One region of the Sporosarcina koreensis genome, then DNA from elsewhere that is predicted to be linked to it. Evidence: riboswitches for the same ligand, from Rfam matches in the RefSeq annotation. Region 1 holds a riboswitch; each other region holds the start of a gene.

The links. A riboswitch is a leader RNA that binds a small molecule or an ion and turns the genes downstream of it on or off. The one in region 1 is predicted to bind preQ1.
Region 2: linked by a shared signal. The riboswitch ahead of queF (preQ(1) synthase) and the one ahead of ACFPTP_RS17930 (QueT transporter family protein) in region 1 are both predicted to bind preQ1.
Region 3: linked by a shared signal. The riboswitch ahead of queC (7-cyano-7-deazaguanine synthase QueC) and the one ahead of ACFPTP_RS17930 (QueT transporter family protein) in region 1 are both predicted to bind preQ1.

The regions. Positions count from the first base shown of each region.
Region 1 is NZ_JBHSNP010000029.1:430,552-438,246, forward strand. It holds gene ACFPTP_RS17905 (hypothetical protein) at 1-259, shown strand, start outside; gene ACFPTP_RS17910 (CPBP family intramembrane glutamic endopeptidase) at 302-1,192, shown strand; gene ACFPTP_RS17915 (DMT family transporter) at 1,366-2,244, opposite strand; gene ACFPTP_RS17920 (SRPBCC family protein) at 2,311-2,727, opposite strand; gene ACFPTP_RS17925 (hypothetical protein) at 2,805-3,821, opposite strand; PreQ1 riboswitch class I at 4,028-4,072, shown strand; gene ACFPTP_RS17930 (QueT transporter family protein) at 4,079-4,564, shown strand; gene ACFPTP_RS17935 (helix-turn-helix domain-containing protein) at 4,614-4,844, shown strand; gene ACFPTP_RS17940 (glycine betaine uptake BCCT transporter) at 5,111-6,628, shown strand; gene ACFPTP_RS17945 (homoserine dehydrogenase) at 6,673-7,659, opposite strand.
Region 2 is NZ_JBHSNP010000026.1:5,650-13,344, reverse strand. It holds gene ACFPTP_RS11690 (TrmH family RNA methyltransferase) at 1-72, opposite strand, end outside; gene sspI (small acid-soluble spore protein SspI) at 164-376, shown strand; gene argF (ornithine carbamoyltransferase) at 428-1,402, opposite strand; gene ACFPTP_RS11675 (M42 family metallopeptidase) at 1,629-2,717, opposite strand; gene ACFPTP_RS11670 (diaminopimelate dehydrogenase) at 2,793-3,776, opposite strand; gene ACFPTP_RS11665 (MFS transporter) at 3,932-5,089, shown strand; PreQ1 riboswitch class I at 5,125-5,168, shown strand; gene queF (preQ(1) synthase) at 5,263-5,760, shown strand; gene ACFPTP_RS11655 (queuosine precursor transporter) at 5,776-6,417, shown strand; gene recQ (DNA helicase RecQ) at 6,573-7,695, opposite strand, start outside.
Region 3 is NZ_JBHSNP010000024.1:7,625-15,319, reverse strand. It holds gene ACFPTP_RS10565 (response regulator transcription factor) at 1-172, opposite strand, end outside; gene ACFPTP_RS10560 (MBL fold metallo-hydrolase) at 403-1,362, shown strand; gene ACFPTP_RS10555 (type IA DNA topoisomerase) at 1,457-3,595, shown strand; PreQ1 riboswitch class I at 3,724-3,767, shown strand; gene queC (7-cyano-7-deazaguanine synthase QueC) at 3,775-4,440, shown strand; gene queD (6-carboxytetrahydropterin synthase QueD) at 4,437-4,859, shown strand; gene queE (7-carboxy-7-deazaguanine synthase QueE) at 4,856-5,566, shown strand; gene ACFPTP_RS10535 (Fe(3+) ABC transporter substrate-binding protein) at 5,725-6,795, shown strand; gene ACFPTP_RS10530 (ABC transporter permease) at 6,862-7,695, shown strand, end outside.

The DNA of each region.
Region 1 (7,695 bases):
GCAGGATGTCGTAAAAGTAGTCGGCGATCAGGCATTGCAAAATCGGACAAATACGACATTCACATTTTTCGCGGCCATCCATCTTATCACACTGGCCATCATGTCTTTTTCAATGAATATGCCAGGAAACGATTCGGACGCGATCACTTTATTAGTTTTCGGTATAGCTGTTGTCATAATGGATATTCTGTTTTTACTTTTAATCGGTGCCATCCGGCGCGTCAGCCCCAAGCAACTGCATATAGATACACTCATTTGAAACTTATTTTCAGCATTAAGTTAGAAACAAGGGGGTTATCATTTGTTCAAAAACAATTCAAACCAAGTACGCGCTGGATGGATCATCTTTTTAGCATTTTTAGCGATGTTCATTGCGCAGCAGATTTTCGCGATACCGGGAGGCGTTTTGCTAGCGATCGCCGATTTCCCGTTCCAAGACGGAAATTACAATATGGATATTATGGCCACGTTCGACAGGCACCCATGGATTTTCCTGTTGACGCAAGGCGGCGGGACAGTCGGCGGCATGCTCGCGACGGTATTGTTATGGCGCTTTGTCAATAAAGGAACGTTGAGAGAGCTGGGCTTCAGTGGGCCGTTGAAAGATTTAGGGTTCGGCCTTCTGCTTGGGGCAGTTTCGATCGCGGTCATTTTCTTTATTCTATTGGCTTCCGGAAATGTGGACATGGTTAATTCGTTCACGAAACCCGAGTTCACAGTGTACTCATTGTCGTTTCTTGTCTTATTCATTCTCGTCGGCTTTTTTGAAGAGATGTTTTTCAGGGGTTATGTCATGTCGACGATGGAGAGGCGCGGGAATCCCAAATGGCTCATTTATGTCGTCTCCGCCGTCGTGTTCAGTTTGGTTCACGGCACGAATCCGAACGTCAGCCTATTGGGCTTGGTCAATATCGCGTTGGTCGGCATTTTATTCGCCTATATGTTTGACGCGACGAAAAGCTTATGGCTGCCGATCGGTTACCATATAACGTGGAATTACTTTCAAGGGAATGTTTTCGGATTTGCAGTTAGCGGCACAGCTCCGCATGGGATTTATAATGTTTCTATTGAAGATGGAAATACGTGGCTGACGGGCGGACCGTTCGGATTGGAAGGCGGCTTACTGGCGACGTTGTTAATTATTTTAGGATTTTTTGGGACGAGGCTTTATGTGAGGATGAAGGCGGAGTAGGCGTTATGCGTGCTTTTCTTAATTTATGAGCGAATTTAGCGGTTTATGGACTTTTGGGGAAGTTTATGCGCGTATGGAATGATTTATAAGCTTTTGTGGCGTTTTATGCGTGATTGGAACGATTTATGCGTTTCTATAGCTATTTATGCGTCTTTTGAAAACCTTGAGGCTGCCTAGCTTATGGCAGCCTCTTCTTTTCGTCCGCTGAGCGTTAATACGAGGATTCCGCCTAAGAGGAGCGCGATTCCTGACCATGAAATAAAGTCGAGCCTTTCCCCGACGACTAACACACTTAAAATCGCGGCAGTGAGCGGTTCAGCAAGTGAGAGCGTCACCGCGGATGACGAAGGGATGTGCCGCAAGCCGGTGGAAAACAGAATATACGCGACGCTTGTCGTGGCAATTCCAAGATAGATCATTGTCGATATACCGGGAAGCGTTAACAATCCGTCCGTTTCAAAAATGAAAAGAAATGGCATAAGCATAATTGCGCTCACCGAGAAAATGACGGCGACTGAGGGAATCGCGTCCGCTTTCTCCAATACTTCTTTATTAAATAACGTATAGAAGGCGAACAATAGGCCGGCACAAAGGGATAACGTGACGCCTACCGGATTGACAACCAACCCTTCTTTATTCGAAAACAATAATACACATCCGACAATGGCAAGCGATGTTGCCGTCAGCCATATTTTCGTCGGGCGTACTTTGAGAATCAGCCACTCGATGAGCCCCGAAAACATCGGCGCGCTTCCGATTGCGACAACCGTTCCAATGGCGATTCCCGTTAAGCGGATTGACGTGAAAAAGCAATATTGGAAGATTGCCATCGCCAATGCTGAAAAAATCGTCGCTTTCCACGGCCAGTTCCGAAAATCGATTTTCCGAAGAATAAGCATAATGATGAGCAATGTGAAACCGCCGACAGCGAGCCTAGAGGCACCGACCGCCAAAGGGTGTACCGTTTGTGGCATGAATGTTTGTGCGGTGCCGGTCGTTCCCCAAAGCATCGCCCCTAATAAGACAACTATGAATGCAATGCGCTGTGACAAAAAAATCCCTCCCCCGATATATTGAATATATCATGATATCGAAGGAGGGTGTATGAATTCTCTAAATTATTTTGCTGTTGATTCAATCGTGTTTTTCAGCTTTGCCAATAACCCATCCCAACCTTCGGACATGCGTGGTCGAACGATGTCATGCGATTCGCCGAACTCGGTCTGCTTGCCATCCTCCCAGCCGGCATGAATGAAGGTCAATTCGGTTTCGCCATCGACTTCCTTCAGTTCAAAATGGACTTGCCAATCCTTGCCCCAGACGAATGAAAAATGGTTCGGCGGTTGGATTTCCGTCACTTTACATGGCGATTCGCCCCAGGGACCCGCTTGCAAGGTGAACTCCTTCCCTTCGACCGGTTCCATGTCGCTCGGCATGAACCAAGCGCCAATTCCATCCGCCGTTGAAACGTACGGCCATACTGTTTCGATTGGAGCATTGATAACGATGTTTTTTCTGATTTGTGTTGTAGACATTTAACTTCTCTCCTTAATTCTTAACTGGCTTATCCTATTATTATTTTAGCATCAACCACTTCGGAATTGCATTTTCGTTAAGGAATGAAATGAATTCTTTGAAGCTTCTCCTGAACATCGGGATGAATCTGATTCTCCCCTTTACTGATAAGCTCATCCGTTTCGATACTTTTGAATACATCATGAATGGCTCGTAATTGATCCATCTGCTCAACTGTCGGTGGTATTTTTATCATTTTGTTCAGCAGGTCAATCGCGCCATCTAAAGAAACATTCAGCTCCGGGTTCAACTCCGCAACCATTTCCAGCAATCCTCGGGCATTATAAACATCAGCTAAGATCGGCTCAATGATCAGCCTTCTTTCATCTTCTTCCTTATGCGTCTCCTCACCGGCTTCTAGAACAGATAATGTTTTCGTTGCAAAAGCCAGGTCCATCAATTCAAATGCATCGTTGAAAAAGGCATAGGAGGCCGGCTCGTTATCCACATTATTCGTGTTTTCTTTCTTATAAAAGGTTTCTTTCTGATAGCCATTTTCATTTTCATCGTAGGTGAATTTCTGCACCTTCCGATCGGAATGAGACGACATAATCATTACGATTCCTGGTTTCTTGTTAAATCTTCCTGTACTAAACTCTATTGAGCCGTTCTGAACAAATTCATCAAAAAGCGGATACGTTTTCTCGCCGTCTTTCACGACCAACAACCAGCTCTGTCCGTCATCCCAAGCAAAGAGCCCATTTTCCATTTTTCCTGCATTCACATATAACTCGATTATTTCATCTTCCCCATCCCCGTCCAGATCCAACGTGGTTGATTTATAAAGCGTCTTCGGATATTTCTCAATATCTTTTGCAACAATCATCGAATAATCATTATTCACTTGTTGATTCATTGCTAGTTCAAGCGCTTCTCTTTCTTCCTCAATTGTATTTACAAGAGCTTCTTTTTCCGATGAAATTTGCTCGATCCGCTTTTTTAGTTCGTTTATTTCTTTGGTCTGATCTGTGTTTGATTGATCACTGTTTGACCGATCCGTGCAACCGCCAAGTATACCTGCTACGCAAACGATTCCCAGTAAGAGTCTCCTCATTCCCTATCCCCCTATTTGTACTCAATTCAACACTTCTAGTATTGATACGTTCTTAACGCCCCATTTGTTTCAATAGATTTAAAGTGGAAGAATGGACTTTTGTATGAGAACTCGTCGTGCTCCGCCTGTTGCACTCCAAACGTTTTCAATTGGAAAAAGATATTGAAGGGTAGAATTTGCTATGTTACACTATAAGGTAGGCTTTTTGCCGCGTGGTTCGTAACCATCCCACGAAAAAAAACTAAGGAGAAATGAATATGAAAGTAAAAATGATGGCAACGAGCGGGATTATCGCTGCGTTGTATGTTGCTGTGACGTTTTTGATTGCCCCGTTCGGGTTCACTAACATCCAGTTCCGTCTATCGGAGATGTTCAATCATCTCGTTGTGTTCAATAAAAAATACATCGTCGGTGTCGTATTGGGCGTATTTATCGCCAACTTGCTCTTTTCAGAACTTGGGCCGATCGATCTTGTATTCGGTGTCGGGCAATCCGTTCTTGCACTATCGATTACAATCCTCTCCGCTAAGTTCATTAAAGGGCTATACCAACGGATGTTTTTCAATACATTGGTATTCACGTTTACGATGTTCCTTATCGCTTGGGAATTGAACATCGCGCTGGAATTTCCGTTCTTATTGACATGGCTTTTCGTCGCGGTCGGCGAGTTCGTCGTCATGGCAGTCGGCATACCAATTATGGCTGAATTGAATAAACGACTTCAGTTCGATAAACTGATTTAAAAAGAGGCGCACTGTCGCCTCTTTTTTTCGATAAAAGGAGAATTTATAAATGTATATGACGATAGAAGAAACAGCAGAATACTTGGGTATGCCCGTCGAGCAAGTCCGGAAGTATGTATGGGAAGGACGCATTCGATCCGTTCATGACGGCGAGCAGTTTTTCATCAATCAAGATCAATTCGCCAACTATTTCAACCAACTGGAATTTGTAAAAAGACAAATCGAAGACTATTTGAATGAACCGATTCCACCCGACCGCGATATCAAGGATGAAGATTAAAAACCTTAATAAAGGGTAAACTGAAACCAGGGATGCGCCGTAGTCTAAAAGACACAATTTTTTTATTCAATGCGAGCTGGATTTCGAATTCGAAAGTTTCTTTTTATTTCTACTAGGCACCTTTGGGATGCATTTTGTAAGTGTTAATAAAAAAATAAAATACGCTATTTGTGTAAGTGTTTACATTTTTACTCCCTTTGCTTTCCCGCTACATGATTGGTATAGTTTGTAGTCGTTTCAAAAATCCATTATTCATAGGGGGAAACATGCGAAAAATATCAAATGTATTTTATATAACAATTGGCCTGATCATATTGGCTGTTGGATATGGAGTGATAGCGGCGGAAAGCTTTGAAACCGTCACAAATTCCATCAAATCATTCGTATCATCCTCATTCGGATGGTATTACATGCTTCTGCTTTCTTTTCTTCTAGTGCTCAGCATTTTCTTCATTTTCAGCCCATTCGGCAAAGTGCGATTAGGGCGGGACGAAGACCGTCCATCATTTTCAACAATCACCTGGATTGCGATGCTTTTCTCTGCCGGGATGGGAATCGGCTTAGTCTTCTATGGGGCTGCGGAGCCGTTATCCCACTATGCCATCAACCCTGCTACTGCCGAACCCAATACAGACGCCGCCTTCAAAGAGGCAATGCGCTATACATTCTTCCATTGGGGATTGCATGTATGGGCAATGTACGGGATTGTCGGACTTGCACTGGCGTACTTCCAATTCCGCAAAGAGGAACCGGGGTTAATTTCAGCAACATTGAAGCCGATTTTCGGTAAAAAAATGGAGGGGCCATGGGGCGTTCTCGTCGATGTACTTGCCGTATTTGCAACAGCTTTTGGCGTTGCCACTTCTCTCGGCTTCGGTGCTGTTCAAATTAACGCAGGGTTGGATTACCTATTCGGCTTTTCTATCGGATTCAAGTCACAACTGATCATCATTGCGGTCGTTACTGTCCTATTTGTTGCATCTGCCTGGTCTGGACTTAGCAAAGGAATTAAATATTTATCCAACACAAACCTGATACTTGCGCTTGCCCTATTAGGTTTCGTCCTCATCTTAGGACCAACTTTGCTTATCTTTAATGTGTTCACTGACTCCATCGGGGGATATCTCGCCAATCTAATTTCAATGAGCTTCCGTACTGCCCCATTAAACAATGCACATCGGGAATGGCTTGATAGCTGGACGATTTTCTATTGGGCTTGGTGGATTTCGTGGGCACCTTTCGTCAGCATGTTCATCGCACGGGTATCAAAAGGACGAACAATCAGGGAATTCATGGTCGTCGTCATGCTGGCGCCAACCATTCTGAGCGCCTTCTGGTTTTCAGCTTTTGGATCTACAGCGATCAATATGCAGCGTAAAGGGATTGTGGACTTAGCGAATACTGACACTGAATTAACGATTTTTGAAATGTTCCATGCAATGCCTTGGTCAATCCTCATTTCGATTGTCGCAGTTCTGCTCATTGCCTCATTTTTCATCACCTCAGCAGACTCAGCGACATTTGTATTAGGTATGCAGTCCACGTACGGTTCATTGACGCCACCAAATAGCGTAAAAATCATTTGGGGGGTCATCCAATCCGCTATTGCAATCATACTGCTCTCTGTAAACGGATTGACGGCACTGCAAAATACAATCATCATTGCCGCCTTGCCGTTCTCGTTCATCATTTTGCTCATGATCGTTTCACTGATCAAAGCATTACAGAGCGAACGACCGAGGAGTGAACGGCCGAGAAGAAGGAAAGCGAAAGAAAACGTTTAACGGCACAGAAAAGTGGAGGGGAATCCAATTCCTCCTCCACTTTTTTAATTTGGCACCAAGATTGCTTCGTGTTGGCGGATGACATGCAACAAGTCCGCAACCATCGCACTCCCTGTCGGATACATTCCCGCACCCGGACCGACTAACGTCAACTGCCCGAGATATTCCGTATTTACAATGACGGCATTGTCGACGCCATCGATGCCGAACAGCGGGTGATCCGCTCCTATTAAAACTGGTCCTACAGCCGCCTGCAGCTTCCCTTTTTCGTCTTTCCAAATATCCGCCACGTGACGATAACGAAGATCGCCTTTGGATGCATCGAGTATTTCGTCCGGCTCAAGATGATCGATTCCGAGGACAGGTACATCCTCCCAATCAGGCTGCCGGCCGAAAGCGAGCGAACTCAAAATCATCAGCTTACGGAAAGCGTCCGTTCCACTGACATCATCTGTAGGATCCGCCTCTGCATAGCCGTTTTGCTGTGCAGCCGAAAGCGCCTGCTTGAATGAGGATCCTTCATCACGCATTTTCGTCAAAATGAAATTCGACGTCCCATTTAAAATGCCCTGGATCCGTTTGACGCGGTCGCCAGCTAGAAGATTGGTCACTGTCCGGATAATCGGGACACCGCCGGCGGTTGTCGCTTCGAATCCGACTTGCACATCACGGAACTCGGCATGTTTCAATAAAGCAGGTCCGTGTTTTGCAAACATCGTTTTATTCGCAGTGATGATGTGACAGCCCTTCTCGATCGCATCAGACAAATACGTATAGGCAGGCTCTTCCCCGACAATCGCTTCGAAAACGACATCGATTTCCGGGTTATTCAATATTTCCTGAATGTTATCAGTAATTTGCGCGCCTTTAATCGGCATGCGTTCTTTCGCCTTGTCTTTCACAAGGATGGATACGACATCAACGGTGAAACCAGTGCTCTTTTTAATCTCTTCCCGCTTCTCCTGCAGGATTCTGTAGACACCTTCACCGACCGTACCGAAACCGAGTATGGCCACTTTGATTGACGGCATGAAACCACCCTTTCCTTTTCTAAAGCGGAGGGCGCC
Region 2 (7,695 bases), on a different contig from region 1:
GTCTTTCTTTGAGGTGACAAGCTTTTTCCAATGTTTCACGAGTGCATTTTGTGTCGATTCGATTCTTTTCATTTATTGTGCGACATCCTTTTTCTTCTAGTGTAACAAATGTCCGTATAGTTGGCGATCAATGTGTACAAAATGAGGTCAGGAGGATGATATGATGAATTTTCAAATTCGTGACGCCATCACCGCTAATATGACAAATAACTCTGCGACAGATATCCGAAGCGTCGTCGAGGATGCATTACAGCGAGGCGAAGAACATTTATTGCCAGGTCTAGGTGTATTTTTCGAAAAGTTGTGGGTCAACGCTGATGAACAGGAAAAGGCGAAAATCAGCGGAGAACTTGCGCAAGCATTCTCTGCAGGTTAATAATGAAACGATAAAAGCCACCCATTTGGAGTGGCTTTTTACATTGATGACTTATAGCAACGCCGCTAGTACAGCTTTCTGTGCATGCAGCCGATTTTCCGCTTGCTGGAATACGTAGGAGTTCGGTCCATCAATGACGGAAGTCGCAACTTCTTCTTCGCGGTGGGCCGGCAAGCAATGTAGGAACATATAATCTTTCTTCGCATTTGCCACGAGAGCATCGTTGATTTGGAACCCTTTGAACGCTTCTAGACGTGCGGCCGCCTCTTCTTCCTGGCCCATGCTCGCCCAAACGTCGGTATAGACGATATCCGCATCTTTCACGGCTTCCACCGGATCGTACGTCTGTGTAACTGATCCGCCATTGGCTGAGGCAATCTTTTTCGCTTTCACAAATAAGTTCGGATTGAACTCGAACCCTTTAGGAGTTGCAATCGCCACATGCATTCCCATATGCGCCGCCCCGATCGCCAATGAATGGGCGACATTATTTCCGTCGCCGACATATGCGAGTTTTTTACCTGCGACAGTTCCCTTCACTTCAATCATCGTAAGTAAATCCGCCAGCGCCTGGCAAGGATGAAACATGTCGGTCAGTCCATTAATGATAGGAATGGACGAATGCTTCGCCAGTTCCTCCACCATTTCATGCGAATTTGCACGGATCATGACCGCGTCCAAGTATCCGGACAGTACATTTCCGGTATCATATACCGATTCCCCGCGTCCAATTTGCAAATCATTGGCATTCATGTACATCGCATGGCCGCCAAGCTGTACCATGCCGACTTCAAAGGAAATTCTTGTGCGCGTGGAATGCTTTTCGAAAATCATGCCAAGCGTCTTCCCCTGCAGTACGGGGGGAATTTTCCCTGCGCGTGCATCTTTTTTCATCACCAACGCTTTTTGTAATAAATAATCGATTTCCTCACTCGTATAGTCTACTAGCGACAACAGATCACGGCCTTTAAGCTGACCTTCAATTTTTTTCGCAGTTTTTAATGTAGATATATGCATTTTCACCATAACGATCATCTCCATCCTGAAATGTGGTTTGTATGCTTTATTATATGTATGCATATTTATAAAGTCAAATGAATTAATATGAATACACAGAAAAACTTTAGTCAGTCAGAAGTATGCTTTAATTATGGATTTCTATTCATTTATAAGGAATTCACCAATATGCATTTATACACAACTTAATGTATAAAAAAAGACCGCACCTTTTCAGGAACGATCTTTCCAATCATTATTGAAGAATGATGTTATCGACAGTTTCGCGATCCAGTTTCTTGATCACTTCCACAATCAATTTCACTGCGTTTTCGTAATCATCGCGGTGCAGCATTGCCGCGTGGGAATGGATATAGCGTGTAGCAATACAAATCGCCAAGGATGGTACTCCGTTTCCACTTACATGGATGGAGCCTGCGTCTGTACCTCCGCCCGGAATCGCTTCGAATTGGTAAGGGATGCCGTGTTCTTCAGCTGTATCGACGACAAGATCACGCAATCCTTTATGGGAGACCATTGATGCATCATAGAGCAGGATTTGCGGCCCGTCGCCCATTTTGCTCGTCGATTCCTTTGAAGTTACGCCAGGCGTATCTCCTGCAACACCTACGTCAACAGCAAAGCCGATATCAGGCTTCACTTTTGCTGCAGCCGTTTTTGCACCGCGCAAGCCGATTTCTTCTTGCACTGCACCGACGCCAAACACGATGTTCGGGTGTTTTTCATCTTTCAACGCTTTCATGACGTCGATTGCGATCGCGCAGCCGATGCGGTTATCCCATGCTTTCGCAAGCAAGTATTTGTCATTGTTCATGACTGTGAATTCGAAATACGGAACAATCATATCGCCAGGCAGCACGCCCCACTCCATCGCTTCCTCTTTCGAAGTCGCACCGATATCGATGAACATATCTTTAATGTCCACCGGCTTTTTCCGGGCTTCAGCGGAAAGGATATGTGGAGGCTTCGAACCGATTATGCCTGTCACCGTATCCCCTTTGCGCGTAACGATTGTTACACGTTGGGCAAGCATGACTTGCGACCACCATCCGCCTACCGGCTGGAAGGAAATGAATCCTTTATCGTCAATTTTCGTCACCATGAAGCCGACTTCGTCTAAGTGGCCAGCTACCATTATTCTTGGTCCGTTCCCATCGCCGCTCTTTTTGGCAATTAAAGAACCGAGTCCATCGTATTCAATTTCATCGGCAAATGGCTCAATATATTTCTTCATGACTTCACGCGGTTCACGCTCATTTCCGGGAATTCCCTTCGCGTCCGTCAAATCTTTCAGCATGATCAGCGTATCATCCATCTTCGACATATATTTCGACCTCCTAAATAAAAACTTCAAATTTAGTATAGATGAAAAATGGCAACATTGGAAGTGCTTTCACACTCACAATATTTCTTTTCTAAGCTGCGCCGCACTCTTAGGAGAAAGGAGTCCAGGTGCGATGTCGAATACGGTTTTCGCGCCAGCTTCACCACTTTTATTCAACCGATAAGCTGCACGCGCGTAAGCGACTAGGACGCTAGATGTAAATTCAGGATTGCTGTCCAATATCAATGAAAATTCCATTACTTGATTGTTCGCTTCCCCTGTTTTCCCGCTGCGGATAACAAAACCGCCATGGGGCATTGCGCTATGCTCTTCTTTCAATTGCTGTTCGGTAATGAAATTTACCGTCGTATCATAATCTGCAAAGTAGTCGGGCATCGTGACGATAGCACGTTCCACTTCGGCTTCATCGGCACCTTCCTCCAATACGACAAAGCATTCACGAGTATGCTTTTCACGCGTCGTCAGCTCGGGTTGCGATCCGTTGCGCACCTTATCGACCGCCGACTCGACGGGAATCGTATATTGGACGGCGCCCTTCACTCCCTCGATTCTCCTAACGGCATCCGAATGACCTTGGCTCAACCCTTTTCCCCAGAACGTATACGTCGCACCTTCAGGAAGGATCGATTCCCCGTAAAGCCGGTTGATGGAAAACAGACCCGGGTCCCAACCGACAGAGATGATGGCCGTTTTTCCATTCGGTCTAGCCGATGCATCCATCGCCTCAAAGTATTCAGGAATCTTCGCGTGTGTGTCAAAGCTATCCACCGTATTGAACAGCTTCGAAAGCGCCGGCCCTTGTTCAGGAAGATCGTTTTTCGAGCCGCCGCATAAAATCAGTACGTCGATATCATCTACATGTTTTTCAATTTCATTCAATCGTAAAACAGGTGCGTTGCTGTTCACTTTCAAGTCCCCCGGCTCTCTCCGGCTGAAAACCCCTGCCAGCTCCAAATCATCATTTTGGGCAATTGCCGATTCCACGCCTTTGCCTAAATTTCCGTATCCTACGATACCTATTCTGATTTTCGTATCCATCATGACCAGCCCTCTCTCTGCAAGTATTCTCTCATTTTATCGTTTCGCCATAATTTTTGCTAATTATTCTTTTGTTCACAAGCTGTCCTTTTGCCTATTTCGGCATCCATGGTAAAGTAGAATATGATTCAACTTAATTGAAATGAGGATTCCACATGCGCGCATTCGTTTATGCAATCGTCTTTTTTTCCTTCTTTGATTTATTCTCGCAACTGCCGATCATGAGCCCTTTTGCACTATCTTTGGGAGCTTCTTCTTTCATGACAGGATTGGCTGTCGGGATGTATTCATTTTCAAATACAATCGGGAATGTCATTTCCGGATTCATGACGGACCGTAGAGGACCGTTCGTCATTTTGCTTATAGGATTATTTGCATCAGGTATTTCACTACTTCTTTATTCATTCGCAATTGGGCCTGTTTCCCTTCTAGGGATCCGCTTCGTCCATGGTTTTATGGAAGGGCTGATTGTCCCCGCAGCGTTTACATTCCTCGCCAACCGCGCCGAAGAATCAAAAAGAGGCAGAAGTGTTGCCATTTCAGGTGCCTTTGTAGGAATGGCAGCAATCATAGGACCTGCCTATAGCGGAATTGTCGCTTCAAAAACAGGCGCCCCTTTCATCATGACAGTGAACGGCGTCATCATGTTCATCCTTGCGATATCAGCATTTTTCCTGCTCCGCTCCGTTTCTTTCGTAAAAAAGCAAAAGGTCGAGGGTACGAAGCATTTCAGGGTGAGATATTTGTTCAGACACCCTGGCATGGTCCGAGCATTCGCCGGTGCTTTCTTCCTTATGTTCTCCCAAGGTGTTTTGGCTTTGGTCCTGCCATTAAAGGTAGAGGCATTAGGCTTTGATACGAAAGCGACAGGCATGCTGCTCAGCACATTCGGCATCGTCGCCATTCTGATTTTCCTGCTGCCGATCAATCGCATCTTCGATAAAGTGCGCCCGATGATCACATTGGCATTCGGCATTTCGATGATGGGCTTGAGCATGCTGTTTCTTAGTCAAGTTACGGAGCTGAAGTTCCTCTACATAGCAATGGCGCTTTACGGAATAGGTTTTGCATTCCTTTTCCCTTCCATCAATTCTTTGCTCATCGACTCATCGTCTCCGGAATTCCGAGGGAAGGCATACGGCTATTTCTATGCATTCTTTTCGATTGGGGTCGTCGCAGGCTCCAGCCTGATCGGGTTTTTGGATCTGACATTCAGGGGCGCGTTCATGCTCACCGGCATCATTCTACTGAGTGTCGCCCTTTATACGATTCTCGGAATGAAAAGGAGTCTGCTATTGACAGAAGAACCGTGATAGGATAAAGTTTTACACGAAATGAATAACCCTGTTCGGGAGAGGTTCATAGCGACCCTCTATAAAAAACTATGGATGACGGAAACAAGCCATGTCCATTTTAGCGACATGGCTTTTCTTTTTTTCTGTTCCTATGGCCTCTCCCTGACAAATTTCATGGGGAGGTTTTTTAATTGGCTGGAAGAGATGAAAACACATTGACGGATTTAACGTTGCTTGGAAATCAGAATACTAAATATGCATATGAGTACGATCCATCCATCTTGGAATCGGTCGATAATATGCATACGGAACGGGATTTCTTCGTCAAATTCAACTGTCCCGAATTCACTTCGCTTTGTCCGATGACAGGACAGCCGGATTTCGCGACGATGTATATCAGCTTCATCCCGGATAAGAAATTGGTGGAGAGCAAGTCATTGAAGCTCTATTTGTTCAGCTTCCGCAATCATGGCGATTTTCACGAAGACTGCGTCAACATCATCATGAATGATTTGATAAAGCTGATCGGTCCGCGCTATATCGAAGTTTGGGGCAAGTTCACTCCGCGTGGCGGACTTTCCATCGACCCTTATTGCAACTATGGAAAACCTGGCACGAAATATGAAAAAATGGCGGAACATCGTTTAATGAATCATGACATGTACCCTGAAAAGATTGATAACCGATGAGGAGGAAACAATGAAATGCGCTATTATTTAAGCGGGATTTTCGTCGGACTTTTACTATTATCGAATATTGTTGCAGTCAAGTTGATGAGCATCGGAAGCTGGATTGTTATCCCTGCAGCGGCTGTCATCTATGTGTGCACATATCCGATCTTGGACGTGTTAACGGAAGCATACGGAAAGGATGCTGCGAGAAAGACGGTCCAGACAGGATTCATTGCGCAGCTTTTCTCGATAGGATTCATTTGGATCGCCATCCAGTTGCCGGCTGCTCCGTTTTATGAACATCAGGAAGCGTTTGAAACGATATTCACCGCGGGTTTCCGTGTGACGATTGCGAGCCTTGCTGCATATCTTATCAGCCAAAACTTGGATGTCACCATTTTCGACAGGCTTAAAAGAAAGCATGGCAATCAAAAGTTGTGGGTCCGGAATAATGTGTCTACGATGGCGAGCCAACTCGTCGATACGACGATTTTCATTACCATCGCATTTGCTGGCACGATGCCGATTGGCGCTTTGTTAGGAATGATCGCAAGCCAATATGTTTTCAAATTCATCATCGCTATTTTGGATACGCCGATTGTTTATCTGTTAGTGTCATTATGCAGGAAAAAGGAACCCGAAATTACGGACCAAGCGATTTCTTTGCAAAATTGATTCCTGGGAACGAGAACTCTTTGGCCTGGAACGAGAAGTTAACAAAGAGTATTGAAAACTTCATGGCCATAAACGAGAAGTTTCCAATTTAATATGCAAATAAAAAAACAGGTGAAGGGATCGTTGTTGCGACCCTTCACCTGTTTTGCATTTATTCAACTCATTTGAGCAGAAAAGGATTTGATTTCTTCCATGAATGCTTCGCCGTATCTCTCCAACTTCGCCGCCCCGACACCGTTGACCTCTAAAAACGCCTCTTCCGAAAGAGGCATTTTCGCTGCCATATCACGCAATGACTTGTCCGAAAAGACGACAAATGGCGGAACGCCCGCTTCTTGGGCAAGCTTCATGCGAAGGGCACGTAGCTGGTTGAATAGCGGATCGTCTTTCGCGATCTGCTTCGTTTCGACAGTCCCTTTCCGGTATACCTGGATTTTGCCGGTCAATACGTCTTTGCCTTGCTCGGTGACATAAATGATTGGGAATTGTCCGTTTTCCACGCCCAGATAGTTTTCGGAGATGATGAATTCGATGAAATCGGAAACGTCTTTCGCATTCCGTTCTTTCATCAGACCATATGTCGTCAAATTATCGAAACCGAACTCCAGCACTTTTTTATTCCGTGAGCCTGTGAGCACTTGGGCAATCATCGTCTTGCCGAAACGCTGACCCATACGTATGACGCAGGACAGCACTTTTTGCACATCAACTGTCACTTCAAAACTTTCCCGGGTGTCTGTACAGTTTGCACATCGACCGCAATCCTGCACGTCCTTCTCACCGAAATACGTAATGATGAACTTTTGAAGACATGATTCGGTATGGCAGTAATCAATCATCGACTGCAGCTTTTCCAGTTCCGCAGGAATCCGATGTTGATCCTGCGATTGATCAATGAGGAACCGCTGCGTAATGACGTCCTGGGAAGAAAATAACAGGGTGCATTCACTGTCAAGGCCATCCCTCCCTGCACGGCCAGCCTCCTGATAATAACTTTCCATATTTTTCGGCATTTGATAATGGATGACGTACCGTATATTACTTTTGTCGATACCCATCCCAAATGCATTCGTCGCCACCATGACAGTCGCCTCATCCATAAGGAAGCGATCCTGCTCCGATTGCCGGACAACATCCGAAAGGCCGGCATGGTATTTTGCAACAGCGATTCCGCTCCTCTCAAGCGTTGCATGGATCTGGTCGACCGCTTTACGGGTGGCGGCATAAATGATTCCAGCTTCCCCTTCATTCTTCTTGACATAATCTTTGACGAACTTA
Region 3 (7,695 bases), on a different contig from region 1:
TAAGATCCAAAATAATGAGGTCGATCTCAACCGCTAGAACAGCTTCCAATGCTTTCACTCCTGTAGATGCGCCAATTACCCGAAATCCCGCTTTCCGTAAGGCATACGATAAAATATCATAAATCGATTCTTCATCTTCTATTATCAAGATCGTCTTTTGTATATGTTCCATGTTTATCTACTCCTACATCTTAGCTAGTTCTAGTATAGCGTGTACTTGTTGCTAAGTTGTTGCTTATTCATGGTTCTCTAAAATTACATAGTTTCTAATCCGTCAGTTTGCCCTCACCTCAATTCTCAAATAAACTATTATTCAAGCCTGCTGCTTGGTAACCAAGGTATCACGAGGAGTAGATATCCAAGTTTTTTGAGTACATCCAACCTCAAAGGGAGTGAGTACATATGGCACGAAAACGATACAGCAATCTGGATATTGCCGCCACGACATCAAACTTCAAGGATGTAATACGCTGGCAAAAAGAACGACGAGGGAAGCGCAAAGATTTGAGTTTCCGTATTGGACAAGCAGACAATAAACAACAGGGGCTTCTGAACAGCAAACACCAAGATTTGACGATTACGTGGATTGGGCACTCCACATTTCTTCTGCAAGTTAGCGGTTTGACCATTGTGACGGATCCTGTTTGGGCCAGGCAGATGGGATTCAGCCGGAGAATGGAAGAACCCGGACTGTCTATAGATGAAATTCCGCCTGTCGATGTTATTTTATTGTCGCATTCCCATTATGATCATCTGCATGTAGCGTCTTTGAGAAAGTTGAAAGGCTCACCTGCCGTTCTTGTCCCTGAGGGGCTTGGACGTTTTGTACAGAAGTTGATGAAGGGAAAGAACGTATATGAGTTGCCATGGTGGGGGCATTTGAGCATTGAGGCCGTAAAATTCAACTTCGTTCCTGCACAGCACTGGACAAAACGTAGTCTTACCGACACGAATACCTCACACTGGGGAGGCTGGGTCATTCAACCGGAATTATTGCCAGCCAGGGAGCATACATCCCATTCCATCTATTTCGCCGGGGACAGTGGCTATTTCCATGGATTCCGCGACATCGGTGAAAGGTTCCCTGATATTACGTATGCACTTATGCCAATTGGTGCCTATGAGCCTGAATGGTTCATGGGGACGCAGCACGTAACACCGGAAGAAGCGATTCAAGCTTTTGTTGATGTTGGAGCTGAGACGTTCATTCCCATGCATTACGGTGCGTTTAGACTGGCTGATGACACGACCGAGGAGGCGTTGAATCGCCTGCTTGCCGAATGGGAGCGGCGGGGGCTGGATTCAAGTCGGCTGCGGTTGCTGAAGCATGGGGAGACGATTGTGCAAGCCGAGGAAGGTTAATTGAATTGTGTTCTAATTCCCTACCTACCTCCATAGCAATCTCCTTTCCTTTATGAGATAATAGAACAAATGTACTCTCAGTGGAGGTGTTCCTATGAAACCCGTAATCCTAGCCGAAAAACCTTCCCAAGCGAAAGCGTATGCAGACGCTTTTTCCGTGCGGAAGCATGAAGGGTTCTTGGAGATCAACCCGTGTCCGATTTTCCCTGCGGGAGCTTACATCACATGGGGCGTCGGCCACTTGGTCGAGTTGAAAGAGCCGCATGCATACAATCCCGCTTGGAAACGTTGGTCGCTCGGGAGTCTGCCGATTTTACCGGAACGGTATGAGTTCCAGGTGGCGAAAGGGAAGTTCAAGCAGTTTCAGATTGTGAAGAAGCTTATCCGCGGAACAGATACGGTCATCAATGCGTGTGACGTGGACCGGGAAGGATCGAACATCTTCTACAGCATTTATTATCAAACGGGCGCCCGCAATCAGACGATCAAGCGGCTTTGGATCAATTCGCTTGAAGTCGATGAAGTGCGGAAAGGATTTGCGAACTTACGGGACAACCGTAAGGATTTGCAGATGTATGAAGAGGCGAAATCCCGGCAGATCAGCGATTGGCTCGTCGGGATGAATGCTTCCCGGCTTTATACACTTCTATTGAAAGCGAAAGGGGTTCAGGAAGTGTTTCCGATCGGCCGCGTACAGTCGCCTACAGTGTACTTGATTTATCAACGGCAGCGCGAGATTGAAACATTTGTATCGGAACCGTTTTTCGAAGTCGAAGCGACGTTCAAAGCAGAACACGGTACGTATAAAGGCAAAGCAAAAGCGAAGGAGCCGAAACGGGAGATCATACAGGAACTGCTCGCGAAGCATGGAATCCAACCGAATTCGCCAGGCGTGATCACCTCTGTCACACATACCGATAAACGGACGCCGCCACCGCAGCTCCATTCCTTGTCTACGTTGCAGGCGACGGCGAACCGTCGATGGAAGATGAGCCCTGCGAACGTGTTGAAGACGATGCAAGGCTTGTATGAGAAGAAGCTTGTCACCTATCCGCGGACGGATGCGCGCCATATTACGCCGAATGAATTTGCGTACTTGAAGGATCAAGTCGGCGATTACCAACAGCTGATCGGGCACCCCTTCCCTGTCGCTTCTCTTGCTCCGAAGAAGCGGTATGTCGACAGTTCGAAGGTACAGGAGCACTACGCGATCATCCCGACGAAGAAAGTGCCGACACAAGCAGTTCTTGGCAGGATGTCGCCGCTCGAGCGGAATCTGTATGAGGAAGTCGTCCGTACGACGCTCGCCATGTTCCATACTGATTATTTGTACACTGAGACGAAAGTGACGACGGATGTGAATGGATTGCCGTTCTTTACGACTGGCAAAACGGAAAGGGATTTGGGATGGAAGGCTTTATTCCAACGGTCGAAGGATGAAATAGAGGATCCTGCTTTGCCGCCACTGCGCATGCAAGAAGCAGTCCAATCCGATATCGGCATTAAGGAAGGCAAGACGATGCCCCCTAAGCCATACACGGAAGGGCAGCTCATTGCGATGATGAAAACATGTGGAAAGCTTGTCGAGGACAAAGAGGAAACGGATATTTTGAAAGAAATCGAGGGTCTTGGGACGGAAGCGACCCGAAGCGGTATCATTGAGACGATTAAAAAGCATGGCTATATTACCGTGTCTAAAAATATTGTATCGATTACAGAGAAAGGTCGCGTGCTTTGCCAGGCGATTGAAGGGAATCTGCTTGCCAGTCCATCAATGACGGCGAAGTGGGAAACGTATTTGCGAAAAATCGGCAATGGTGAAGGAAGCGGACAGCATTTCCTCGATAATATTTCGAAGTTCATCGCGAAGCTGTTGGATGACGTGCCGAAGCAGTTGGAAGCAAAGCCGATTGATGCGTCGAAGGTTCCGCCACGGCAATCGAAATCGCGCGGTTCTTATCAAGCGGTGGAGGTCGCCCCATGCCCCGCATGTCAAAATGGGATGATTCTAGCCCGAAAAGGATTTTACGGATGCAGCAACTATAAAAATGGCTGTAAACAGACGTTGCCGGGCATCTTCTTGAAGAAAAAACTGACACCTGCGCAAGTGAAGCTCCTTTGCACGAAGGGAAAAACGAATACGATCAAAGGCTTCACCGCCAATAACGGCAATAAGTTCGATGCAAGCCTTGCATTGGAAAACGGAAAACTGAATTTGGTGTTTCAAAAATAAAAGAGTAGCTGTTCGGCTGATGTGAAGACGGTATTAAACCGGACTCATGTCAGCCAATTTCTTTTTTAACCGTTTTTTGTCCGCCTTCCCCCATCTCCACTCGCCTATGTTATTATGAACTAGGTTCAACAAAAGAGGTTCGCAAACTCCCTCTATAAAAAACTAAGGAGATATGTAAAATGAAAAATGAAAAAGCGGTCGTCGTCTTTAGTGGCGGCCAAGACAGTACGACATGCCTATTTTGGGCATTGAAAAACTTCCGGGAAGTCGCAACAGTGACGTTCGACTACGGACAACGGCATTCGGATGAAATCGAATGTGCCAGAAAAATCGCGGAAGAACTTGGCGTATCGTTCAAAGTGCTGGACATGAATTTGATTAACCAGTTATCAGCCAATGCGCTAACACGTGATGATATCGAAGTCACGGAAGTGGATGGCGAATTGCCGTCAACGTTCGTACCCGGACGAAATCATCTGTTTCTATCTTTCGCGGCGGTTTACGCCGATGCGATCGGCGCACGACACTTGATTACCGGTGTGAGTGAGACGGATTTTAGCGGTTATCCTGATTGCCGCGACAATTTTATTAAATCGTTAAATGTGACATTGAATTTGGCCATGGATGGAAACTTTGTCATCCATACGCCGTTAATGTGGCTAGATAAATCTGAAGTATGGGAGCTGGCTGATGAACTTGCCGCGCTCGATTTTGTGCAGTCGAAAACGCTCACTTGCTACAACGGCGTTCCAAGCACAGGCTGCAGAGAATGTCCTGCATGTGTGCTGCGCAATGAAGGGCTTGCGGCGTATCAAGCACGAAAGACTGCAGGTGCTGCTAAATGATGCAGCAATTTTATCCGCAAGTACAACACGACTTTCGATTTGAATTAAACAAGGATATGCATTTTTCGGCTGCGCATTTCATTCCAGATGAAGAAGCAGGAAAATGCCAAGTGTTGCATGGGCATACGTACTTCGTTAATGTCACCATCGGAGGAAATGAGCTGGATCCGCTCGGTTTTTTGATTGATTTCAAACAACTGAAAGATCTTATTCATAAAAAATATGATCATACCGTATTGAATGATCATCCTGAGTTCCAAGCTACCTTTCCGACAACTGAACGATTGGCAGAACAAATTTGGAAATCCATTCAGGATGTTCTCCGTACAAGAGACAATCGCCCTGCGTGCCTCCAAGTGATTGTTCGGGAAACGCCGACGAGCTATGTTGTCTATCGTCCGTTACAGGAGGATTTATGATGAAGATCCCTGTAATGGAAATATTCGGCCCTACAATCCAAGGTGAGGGAATGGTGATTGGCCAAAAAACGATGTTTGTCCGGACGGCGGGCTGCGATTATTCTTGTGCTTGGTGCGATTCCAGTTTTACATGGGACGGCACTGGCAAAAGCGTTTCGAAACAGCAGCAAGACATTATCGATGAACTGAAATCAATCGGCGGCCAGTCCTTTTCGCATGTAACGATTTCAGGCGGAAATCCCGCTTTGCATAAAGGCATCGGAGACCTGGTCGATCTTTGCCATGGAGAAGGTTGGAAAGTTGCAGTCGAGACGCAAGCAACGTTTTGGCAAGATTGGTTGTTGAACATCGATGACATCACGCTTTCTCCAAAACCACCAAGCTCAAAAATGACAACGGATTTCGTCAAACTGGATCGCTTCATGGAGAAATTGACAGATGCAAATGCAAGTATGAAGATCGTTGTTTTTGATGAAACAGATTTCAAATTTGCGGAAGATGTCCATCTCCGTTACCCAACGGTCCCTTTCTATTTACAAGTGGGTAACGATGACACAACAACCACAGATGACGCCTATCTTGTATCCAATTTATTGAAACGGTTTGAATGGCTTATCGATTTGGCTGTTGCTTCTCCCGTCATGAATGATGTGAAAGTGTTGCCGCAATTGCATGCCCTTGTGTGGGGGAATAAGCGCGGCGTTTAAAATAATATCTTATGAAAAGGTCGACTCCATTTTTCGGAATCGACTTTTTCATTATATTTCACATATATCTGTTGACTCTTATGCTCCCGCACTTTATATTAGTAATGAGATTGAGAATCGTTATCAACATAAACAAACTAGTTGGGAGAGAAAATCACTTGAAAAAAAGTTTAATGCTCCTGCTCGCCTCTTTGCTACTCGTTCTTGCGGCATGTGGGAATGGTACGAAGCAAAGCAGCGATGCAACAGATAATAAAAAAGAGAAGGCTAACGAAAAAGCCGAAGTGAATTTGTATACAAGCAGACATTATGACGTCGACAACGAACTGTACAAAAAGTTCGAGGATGAAACAGGCATCAAAGTGAATATCATCAAAGGTGAAGCCGATGAGTTGATTGAGCGGATCAAACGTGAAGGAACAGCTACAAAAGCCGATCTTTTCTTAACGGCAGACGTCGGTAGATTGTACCGCGCAAAAGAGCAAGGATTACTTCAAGCAGTGTCAAGTGACATATTAGCGAAACAAGTACCAGAAAAATTCCGTGATTCTGATGATATGTGGGTCGGTTTGACGAAACGCGCACGGATTCTCGTATATAATAAAGATAAAGTGAAACCTGAGGAGCTATCAACTTACGAGGCGCTCACAGACGATGCTTGGAAAGGCCGGGTACTCGTCCGTTCTTCGGAAAGTGTGTATAACCAATCTCTGTTAGCTTCTTTCATCGACATCGACGGTGAGGAAAAAGCGAAAGAATGGGCACAAGGCATTGTGAACAATATGGCACGCAATCCGGAAGGCGGCGATCGCGACCAAGCGAAGGCCATTGCTGCAGGCATCGGAGACATTGCGATCATGAACACTTATTACTTTGGCCAAATGCTGAACTCCCAAGACCCTGAAGAGGTAAAAGTGGCAGAGCATCTTGGCATCTTCTTCCCGAACCAAGAAACGACTGGCACTCACGTCAATATTAGCGGGGCTGGTGTTGTGAAAGGTTCGAAAAACGCGGACAACGCATTGAAACTTCTTGAATTCCTTACTGACGAAGAAGCACAATTTACATTTGCTGAAGCAAACTACGAATATCCGGTAAACCCAGATGTTGAACCAGCGGAACTTCTAAAATCTTGGGGTGAATTTAAGGAACAGGACATCCCACTTACAGTTCTTGGTGAAAATAATGCAAAAGCAATCATGATTTTTAACGAAGTAGGTTGGAAATAATAACTTGCCCCCTGCCACTTTTGCGGTAGGGGTTTATTGTGGAAAAGGTAAAGGATGGGTTTGGTCATGAATAGGCGAATTGCAAACGTGAATGGTTGGACAATCGGTGCGGTACTCATTATTATCTTACTGTTTGTGCCAAATTTATCGATTGTTACAGGCATTTTTACACCCGCAAGTGAAAATTGGGGGCATATTCGTGAATTCATGCTTCTAAACTATATTAAGTCTTCGCTCACTCTTGTATTCTTTACAGCAATCTTCACCATTGCAATTGGCCTTAGCCTTGCTTGGCTGATTGCACAATATGATTTCCCGCTTCGTAATTTCATGAAGTGGTCGCTCATCTTGCCATTATCGATACCGCCATTCATTGGCGCGTATACGTATCACGGCATCCTTAATTATACGGGCGTCATTCAGAAGACACTTCGAAATCATTTTGATATGACAGTGAATCAAGCCTATTTCGATATTATGAATGTCCCTGGCGCGATTTTCATTTATACGTTATTTTTATATCCTTATGTCTATATGATCACCAGAATCTTCTTATCCAATCAAGCTGCATCTCTTATTGAAAGTGCACGGACACTTGGGAAAAGCCCTCTGGAAATCTTCCTGAAGGTCGTCGTTCCCATCTCGCGTGTATCCGTTATTGGCGGGGTAAGCCTAGTCATACTGGAAGTGTTAAATGATTATGGTGTTGTTAAATACTTTGGCATTCAAACGTTCAGTACTGCCATCTTCCAGACGTGGTTTGGCCTAGGCGACTTGGATTCTTCCATTAAGCTCGCTGCTTGCCTCATGGGCATCGTTATTTTCATTCTCGTCATCGAGTGGCTTCTCCGTGGTGGAAAAAAATACAGTTTCTCTTCAACAAAACTTAGACCGCTGCCG